Regions from separate parts of the Pseudomonas sp. NPDC086278 genome, predicted to be linked through region 2. Evidence: riboswitches for the same ligand, from Rfam matches in the RefSeq annotation. Region 2 holds a riboswitch; the other holds the start of a gene.

What was found. Region 2 has a riboswitch for cobalamin ahead of cobO (cob(I)yrinic acid a,c-diamide adenosyltransferase). Riboswitches for the same ligand answer to the same signal wherever they lie in the genome.
Region 1: another riboswitch for cobalamin. It lies ahead of cobW (cobalamin biosynthesis protein CobW); the one in region 2 lies ahead of cobO (cob(I)yrinic acid a,c-diamide adenosyltransferase).

What each region holds. Positions count from the first base shown of each region.
Region 1 covers NZ_JBNNWE010000039.1:100-4,791, forward strand. The annotation lists partial or broken gene ACQKP4_RS14270 (cobalamin biosynthesis protein) at 1-65, opposite strand, end outside; gene ACQKP4_RS14275 (CbtA family protein) at 62-769, opposite strand; gene ACQKP4_RS14280 (CbtB domain-containing protein) at 781-972, opposite strand; cobalamin riboswitch at 1,093-1,320, opposite strand; cobalamin riboswitch at 1,586-1,797, shown strand; gene cobW (cobalamin biosynthesis protein CobW) at 1,900-2,961, shown strand; gene cobN (cobaltochelatase subunit CobN) at 2,965-4,692, shown strand, end outside.
Region 2 covers NZ_JBNNWE010000023.1:42,913-47,604, forward strand. The annotation lists gene cbiB (adenosylcobinamide-phosphate synthase CbiB) at 1-375, opposite strand, end outside; gene bluB (5,6-dimethylbenzimidazole synthase) at 372-1,022, opposite strand; gene ACQKP4_RS09890 (cobyrinate a,c-diamide synthase) at 1,019-2,452, opposite strand; gene cobO (cob(I)yrinic acid a,c-diamide adenosyltransferase) at 2,449-3,060, opposite strand; cobalamin riboswitch at 3,142-3,371, opposite strand; gene ACQKP4_RS09900 (hypothetical protein) at 3,526-4,110, shown strand; gene ACQKP4_RS09905 (PQQ-dependent sugar dehydrogenase) at 4,178-4,692, shown strand, end outside.

The sequences.
Region 1 (4,692 bases), on a different contig from region 2:
ACGGGGCAGCCGCGCTGGCAGCCCAGGCCGACCACCAGGGTCGGCGCTGTGCTGTCATCGGTCATGCGTGGTATTGGCCATCGCTTTTGCGGCGGAACAACCAGGCGCTGATCAGGCCCAGGGCCAGCCAGAACGCAACGTTGGTCAGCTGCGAAGCGATTTTGAACTGAGCTTCCAAAGCCTCCGGCGCGAGCATTGAATGCACTTCCGGTTGTGGTGCGCCGATGATGTGCGGCACCGCCAGAATCGCCACGCCGAGGACTTTCATCAGCCAGTGACGGCTGAAGACAATCAGCGCGATACCGACCGCAGTGGAAGCGGCCGTACCGATCCACCAGATTTGCCGTTGCGCCAGATCGGCGGCGGCAGTGCCCGGCAATTCAGGCGGCAGGCCGAGGGTCGGCGCCAGCACGAAGGTCGCGTAACCGGCCAGGCCCCAGAGCAGGCCTTGAGAGGTTTTGCTCGGTGCGCGCAAGGTGTAGAGGCCGGCGAGCATCAGGGCGAAACCGACAGCAACCACCAGGTTGCCGCCGGTGGTCGACAGCACGCGCTGCCAGCCGTCTTCCGGTTCCCAGGCTTCGGCGTCGTGGGTGTGGCCGGCCATGGCGCTGGCGTCGTGTTCGTGGACTTGAACGGCTGCGGGTTCGGATTTTTCGTAGGTCTCAGCCTGCAAAATCAACGGGGCCACCCAGAAACTTTGCAGCAGGGTCAGCAACAGGGCGGCCAGCAGCCCGGTGAAACCTGCGGTTTGCGCAATACGCTTGATCATGTCGGCAGGTCTCAATGGCACGGGAACGCGGAACTGTGACGGGTATCGTGCGCGGCGTTGTGTACCGCTTCGATGTGCGAGAAACCGGCGAAATACACCAGGCACGCGCCAAGGATCGACGCACACACGGCGGCGGTCAGGCGTTGAGTCAGGGTCGTGGTGCTACTTGCAGTTGTGTGGCCGGTGCTGCTGATGATCGACATGGCGCATCCCTCTGGTCTGTCAGCGGGTGAATAGAGCGCATGCAGGACTTCTGCGAATCGGGCGCGCAGAAGTGCTAACAGCGCCCGCCCACCGCGGGTTTGTTATTCAGTGACCCTAATGATCACCGTGTGTTGCGGGCCGGTCTCCGGGCTCACGAGGGGTCAAGGCTGGCGCCTGGACCTGCAAGCATCACCTTCCCATGCCGAACTGCTGGCACAGTGGTTTTGATGCTTCGCTCGCTTACCGTTGCGGGGGCAGCACCGGACTGACATGGCCTTGAGTAAAGCACATGATTCACCGGTTTCCCGTTTCACCCTGTGAAGGGCACCCGTAACAAGGCGTGTAGGAGAGCATGGCCCGGGGTTTGGCGTCAATTGGCAAGGGTTCTCAACTCCAAGGCAAGGGATATCCTGTGGCGAGGGGGCTTGCCCCCGTCGGGTTGCGAAGCGACCCCAACACCAGACGCCGCGGTTTCTGCAGTCAGACCGTATGCGCATGGATGACGACGGCTTCGCCGCCGAACGGGGGCAAGCCCCCTCGCCACAGAGCCGAACGCGGGCAAGCACCTAGCCACAGACAAGCGCAAGACATTGACCCGCCCCAGCGCGATGCGTAGCCTTGCGCATTCGAGGTTCTTCGGCATGTGCCGAAGCTAAGAAGGGAACGCGGTCGATGCCGCGGCTGCCCCCGCAACTGTGAACGGTGATGTTCGCTGCCACGCCACTGCCAACCTGTCCGACAGGCTCGCGGGAAGGCGCAGCAAACGCCAGTCTAGCGACCGGCACACCGTCAGCCAGGAGACCTGCCTCGACACAGATTCTCACTACAACCGGGCGGGGTGATCCGGTGGCGAATGCTTCCGCGCGCACGCCTGTGCCGCAGCGGTTGTCGTCCCGTATGCCCGCCACCTTGCCAAAGGGCATCCGATGAAAACACTGGCCAAACTCCCCGTCACCATCGTTACCGGCTTCCTCGGCTCGGGCAAAACCACGCTGCTGCGCCACATGCTCGACAACGCGCAGGGCCGCCGCATCGCGGTGATCGTCAACGAGTTTGGCGAGCTGGGCATCGACGGCGAAATCCTCAAGCAATGCTCGATCGGCTGCACTGAAGAAGAAGCCAACGGCCGTGTCTACGAATTAGCCAACGGCTGCCTGTGCTGCACCGTTCAGGAAGAATTCTTCCCGGTGATGCGCGAACTGGTGGCCCGTCGCGGCGACCTCGACCACATCCTCATCGAAACCTCGGGCCTGGCCCTGCCGAAACCGTTGGTGCAAGCCTTCCAGTGGCCGGAAATCCGCAGCGCCTGCACGGTTGACGCGGTGATCACCGTGGTCGACAGCCCGGCGGTCGCTGCCGGCACCTTCGCCGCGTTCCCCGAGCAGGTCGACGCCCAGCGTAAACTCGACCCGAACCTGGACCACGAATCGCCGCTGCACGAGTTGTTCGCCGACCAACTGGCCAGCGCCGACCTGGTCATCCTCAACAAATCCGACCTGATCAGCCCTGAAGACCTGGCTCGCGTGCGCCTCGAAGTCGCCGAAGAGCTGCCGCCGGCGGTCAAAGTCATCGAAGCCAGCAGCGGTCGCGTGCCGCTGGACGTGCTGATCGGCCTTGGCGCCGGCTCCGAGGAACATATCGACAGCCGTCACAGCCACCACGATCACCACCATGAAGGCGAGGATGATCACGACCACGATGCCTTCGATTCCATCTCCATCGAACTGCCGCAAGCCGACGAAAGCCTGCTGATGGAGGCGCTGACGCAACTGGTGGTCAAGCACGGCATTCTGCGAGTGAAAGGTTTCGCGGCGATTCCGAGAAAGCCGATGCGGCTGCTGATTCAGGGCGTGGGCACGCGTTTCGACAAGCATTTCGACCGCCAGTGGGGCGCCGACGAAGCGCGCACCACGCGTCTGGTGCTGATCGGCCAGGAACTCGACGCCACGCAACTCGAAGCGCAATTGCGCGCCGCGCTCAGCGTCTGACCCATGCACCTGCTCAGGACCCAGCCCGGCGGTTTCGTGTCGGATGACAACATCGCCGACCTGGGACAAACCCCCGCCGAGCTGGTGATCCTGTGCAGCGGCGACTCAAGCCTGGCGCTGCTCGCCGAAGCGGCGCAGCAACTGCCCGACGATTACCCGAGCGTGCGCCTGGCCAACCCGATGCAGGTGCAGAATCACGCCTCGGTCGATTTGTACGTCGACGAAGTGCTGCGCCACGCCAAGCTGATTTTGATCTCGCTGCACGGTGGCATCGGCTATTGGCGTTACGGCGTCGAGCGTCTGGTGCAGTTGTCCGAGCAGGGTGTGCAGCTGATTCTGGTGCCCGGCGATGATCGTCCGGACCCGGAACTCAGCGACCTGAGTACCGTGGTGGCCGAGGACCGCGACCGGCTCTGGCAGTTTTTGCGGCAGGGCGGCATGAACAACGCGCTGGAGTTTTTCCGCTGTCTGGCCAACCGCTGGCTGGGTCGCGATTACGCCTGGGACGAGCCGCGCACCTTGCCGCGCACGGCGATTTACCACCCGCAAAAAAGCCCCGCTGAACTGAAGGATTGGCAAGCCGACTGGCTCGCCGATCAACCCGTCGCGGCTGTGCTGTTTTACCGCTCGCATTTGCAGGCGGCCAATACTGGGTTTATCGATGTTTTCTGCCAGCGCTTGCAGGCGGCCGGGCTGAACCCCTTGCCAATTGCGCTGGCCAGCCTGAAGGAGCCCGGCTGCCTGACGGTGGTCGAGGATTTGCTGGATGAAGTCGAGGCCGGGGTGATTCTCAACACCACCGGTTTCGCCCAGTCGAGCCCCGAAGCGCCGCACCTGCGGCCGTTTCGGCGCAATGTCCCGGTGATTCAAGCGATCTGTGCCCAAGACAATGAACCCGGCTGGCGTGCCAGCGAACAAGGCCTCGGTCCCCGTGATCTGGCGATGCACATTGCGCTGCCGGAGCTGGACGGACGAATCATCAGCCGACCGATCAGTTTCAAGGATCTGGCGTGGCGCAGTGAGCGCAGTCAGTCGGACGTGGTGTGTTATCGCGCGCAACCGGAACGCATGGATTTTGTCGCCGAACTGGCGCGGCGCTGGATCGACCTGGCGCGCGTGCCGAACAGCGAAAAACGCATCGCACTGATCCTGGCCAATTACCCGACGCGCGATGGGCGTATCGGCAACGGCGTCGGTCTCGACACGCCGGCGGCGGCACTGAATATCCTGCGTGCGTTGCATGCCGAAGGTTATCCGCTGCCGGCCGAACTGCCCGACAGCGGCACGGCGTTGATCCAGCAATTGCTCGGCGGCGTCAGCAACGACCTCGACACCCTCGACCAACGCCCGTGCATGCAGAGCCTGGCGCTGGACGCTTACCTGCTGATGTTCGACGCACTGCCCGAAGCCAATCGCCAAGCGGTTCTTGAGCGCTGGGGATCGCCAGAGCAGGATCCGATGTTCCGTGGCGGACGAATGATGATCGCCGGCCTGCGCCTGGGCCTGACCTTCGTCGGCATTCAACCGGCGCGCGGTTATCAGGTCGATCCGAGCGCGGTGTATCACGACCCGGACCTGGTGCCGCCGCACGGCTACCTGGCGTTTTACTTCTGGCTGCGCAACACCTACGGCGCCCACGGCGTGATCCACGTCGGCAAGCACGGCAATCTCGAATGGCTGCCGGGCAAAGGCGTCGGGCTGTCCGAGAGCTGCTGGCCGGACGCGCTGCTC
Region 2 (4,692 bases):
ACTGGTCTGACGGCTGACCAGATAACCCACACGCGTGCGCGCCTCGTCCAGATCATCAGCACGCAACGCCTTGGCCACCGGCTCGACATGTTCGCCGAGGCTGCGCATGCCGAGGGCGCAATACAGCGCGAGTATTTCAACCAGCCAACCGACATAAGGCGCCCAGGAAAATGCGGTCGCCAGCAAGGTCAGCGGCAACACCGCGATCACCCACGCAGTGACGCCATGACTGCGCCAGCCACGGCCACCGCCGTTGAATCGTTGCTCGATGCGATCGGCAAAACGGCCGAACGCCACCAGCGGATGCCAGCGTTTGGGCTCACCCAGCAGCGCGTCCAGCGCCACTGCGGCGACACTCAATAACGCCACACTCATCGACTCACTCCCCAATAATTTTCGTACAGCAACTCATTGAGCGGACGCGCCTGCGCCCACCCTTCGAGTACCAGCATCGGCGCCGCATAGAATTCCTTGACCGGGCCGAGACAAAGAACCGCCAACGGCTTGGCACCGGGCGGCAACCCCAACAGGTCCGCCAGCGCTTGCGGTTCGAACAGCGACACCCAGCCCATGCCCAGCCCTTCGGCACGGGAGGCCAGCCACAGGTTCTGGATCGCGCAAGACAGCGAAGCCATGTCCATTTCCGGCAAGGTCCGACGGCCAAAGATGTGGCGCTCGCGATCATCCATCAGCGCGGCGACCAGTACTTCGGCGCAGTCGTTGATGCCTTCGACTTTGAGCTTCATGAATTCGTCGGTGCGCTCGCCGAGGGCTTCGGCGGTACGGATGCGCTCTTCTTCGACCAGCGACTGGATCTGGCCGCGCAAGGTTTTATCGCTGATGCGGATGAAGCGCCACGGTTGCATCAGGCCGACGCTGGGGGCCTGGTGGGCGGCTTCAAGCAGGCGCCGTAGCAGTTCGGGCTCGACGGTGCCGCCGCAGAAGTGGCGCATGTCGCGGCGTTCGGCGATGGCGCGGTAGACCGCTGCGCGCTCGGTTTCGGAGAAGGCGTTGGCGCTCATGGCCTCTTCGCGAGCAAGCCCGCTCCCACAGTGGATAGCGCCGTTGCTGAAGGGCTGCATTCCACAGTTGAAGCGGTGTTGCCTGAAACGCGCTCCACTGTGGGAGCGGGCTTGCTCGCGAAGGCGCCCTCAAGGTCAGGCGCAAACAGCGAGGCGATAGCAGTGGGATTGGACGGAAAATAAAAGTGCACATACGAAGCGGTCATCCGCCCCTGACGATAAACCGCCTCCGCGCCACGGCCACCGTTCGGGCTCAGGCCACGGGCAATCGGCACAAGCTCGGTGCTGGTCAGCGAATGATGATAGGTGTGCCCGCGCAACAAACCTTCCGGCAGTTCCACCGCTTGCAACGCCAGCGCCGCCAGGCGCTTTTGCATCACCGCCTCACCGGCGAGCAAACCGACCAGTTCCGCGCGCGTGCCGTCGACGTCGGTCAAGGAATCGAGCAGGTACAACATGCCGCCACACTCGGCCAGCAGCGGCTTATCGGCCGCATGGTGCGCACGAATCGCCTCAAGCATCGAGGTGTTCTGCGACAGCGCCACATGGTGCAACTCCGGATAGCCGCCCGGCAGATACAAGCTGTCGGCTTGCGGTAATTCGGCGTCACGGATCGGCGAGAAGAACGACAGTTCCGCACCCATGGCCCGCAGCAGATCGAGGCTGGCACCGTAGGTGAAAGCGAACGCTTCATCGCGGGCCACGGCAATGCGCACACCCGCGAGCAATGGCTCAGCGGCTATCACGTCCGGCGCGGCGAATTCCACCGCTGGCGGCAGCGCAACCTCGCAACTGCTGGCCAGCGCGTTGGCCGCCGCATCGAGGCGCAGGTCGAGATCGTTCAACTCGCGGGCCTGAACCAGACCGAGATGGCGGCTCGGCAACTCGATCCCGGTTTCCCGCGACAAGGCGCCGTACCAGCGCAAACCTTCGGTCAGGCTGCCCTCGAGCAACTGCGCGTGACGCAAAGTGCCCACGCGGTTGGCCAGGACACCGGCAAACGGCAAGTCCGGCTGATACTTCGCTAGGCCCAACGCCAGCGCGCCGAAAGTCTGCGCCATCGCCGTGCCGTCGATCACCGCGAGCACCGGCACGCCGAAGTGCCGCGCCAGATCGGCACTGGACGGCGTGCCGTCAAACAGGCCCATGACGCCTTCGATCAGGATCAGGTCGGCGTCAGCGGCGGCTTCCCACAACAGTCGACGACTTTCCTGCTCGCCAACCATCCACATGTCCAGTTGATACACCGGCGCACCGCTGGCGCGCTCGAGAATCATCGGGTCGAGAAAGTCCGGGCCGCATTTGAACACGCGCACTTTGCGCCCCTGATTGCGGTGCAGACGGGCCAGCGCGGCGGTGACGGTGGTCTTGCCCTGACCGGAGGCCGGCGCGGCAATCAATACCGCCGGGCAATGCCGTGGCTGACTCACAATTCGACGCCCTTCTGCGCTTTGATCCCGGCCTGGAACGCATGCTTGATCACGCCCATTTCGGTGACGGTGTCGGCGAGTTCGATCATTTCCGGCTTGGCGCCACGACCGGTCACCACCACGTGCTGCATCGGCGGTCGCGCCTGCAAATCGCTGAGCACCTGATCGAGGTCGAGGTAGCCGTGCTTGAGCGCGATGTTCAGCTCATCGAGCACCACCAGGCCAATCGACGGATCGCGCAGTAATTCACGGGAAACGACCCAGGCGGCTTCGGCGGCGGCGATGTCACGCTGGCGGTCCTGGGTTTCCCAGGTGAACCCCTCGCCCATCACGTGAAAACGCACCTGCTCCGGGAAGCGCCGGAAAAACAATTCCTCGCCGGTGCTGTTACGCCCCTTGATGAACTGCACCACGCCGCACCGCATGCCGTGGCCCATGGACCGCGCGAGCATGCCGAACGCCGAACTGCTTTTGCCTTTGCCGTTGCCGGTCAGCACCAGCAGCAAGCCGCACTCATTGGGCGAGTTGGCGATGCGTTCATCGATCACGGCTTTTTTGCGCAACATGCGCGCCAGATGGCGTTCGTCACGATCAGGGGAATCAGTCATGGGGGAGCTCTCCGTTGAGGCTGGATAACGGCGGGCAGGCACAAGAATAGACGGCAAAAAGCCTGGCATCGCCCACCGTGATGCCGCTGGATGAATCAGGCCGGTCTCCGGGCTCATGAGCGGCGTTTTGCCTGACTGCGCGCCTTCCCATGTCGGTCGACACAGTGGCTTAAGGCGCAGCCTTCACTCATTTACCGTTGCGGGGGCAGCGCCGGGATCGTGATCTTCTTCGCGTGAAGAGAGGACTCACCGGCTTCCCTGTTTCACTCTGTCGACGTTGGCCACAGAGCACCTGAAACAAGCCGCGAAGGTTAGAGGGTTGGGGGTGGAGCGTCAATTAAAGACAAAGCCGGAGCGGGCGATATACTGCCGCCGATCAAATATCTGACGCCATTCTTGCACCAGACTGTCAGCGGTGATATCAAAGCGCCACAACCCAACAACACAATTACAAGGGTGAGCAACATGCAAGGCATGATTATCAGCAATCCGAAGCTGGAATTCCTGCGACCGGTGCTGGAGCGCTGGTTTGACTGTATCGACCGTTTCAACACGGTGCGCGGCGATAACGACACGCCTTACTGGTATGACGAAAAGGCCAACCTTGGCCTGCTCTCCGCCGCCGCGTGGATGGCGGAAATGGTCACGCTGCAACAAACGTCAACGCGCAAACAGAACGAAGAAGGCGAGCGCAACGCCCGCGCCGATCTGTTTATCGCCACGGCCGAAGAACGCGCCTACTTTCAGGCCACCCAACGTTGGCCGCGGGTCAACAGCCTGAACCTGACGCAAGCGTTGCAAGACATCACCAGCGATGCCAAACGCATCAGCTACAGCAGCGACCTGAAACTCGGCTGCCTGTTCGTTACCCCGCAAAAGGCTCAGCAAAGCGCGACACCCGAAGAACTCCAGGACATGGTCGACGACCTGCAAAAGGAACACACCTGCGCCGTGGCCTGGTATTTCCCGTACGCCTACCGCAAGTTGCGCAACGAAGCCGGCAACTATCATCCGGGCATCGCGGTGCTGCTCAAGGAAGCTCGCGGCTGATCGGTTGAACCATCGGTCGATTAATCTTCTCTATGCTTAAGACACTGCATTCATAGGGAAGAACAGTATGCGCAAGTCCCAGCTCGCTCTTGTTATCGCGCTCGCCGGAGGGCTCGCCGCCTGTGGTGAATCCTCCAGCCTGCAAGTCTCCGACGGCACCGGTCCGTCACCCAAGCTGCCCGAACCCAACAAAACCCTGATGCCGACGGTGAATATCGCCCCGGCCATCGGCTGGCCGGACGGCGTGAAGCCAACCCCGGCGGCCGGCACTCAAGTGGCGGCGTTTGCCGAAGGGCTCGATCACCCGCGCTGGCTGTACGTACTGCCCAACGGCGACGTGCTGGTGGCTGAAACCAATGCCCCGCCCAAGCCTGACGACTCCTCCGGCATTCGCGGCTGGGTGATGAAAAAAGTCATGGGCCGTGCGGGCGCCGGTGTTCCCAGCGCCAATCGGATTACCTTGTTGCGCGACAAAGACCACGACGGCATCGCCGAAACCCGCACGGTGTTTCTGGAAAACCTCAACTCGCCGTTCGGCATGACGTTGGTCGGCAACGATCTGTATGTGGCCGATTCCGACAA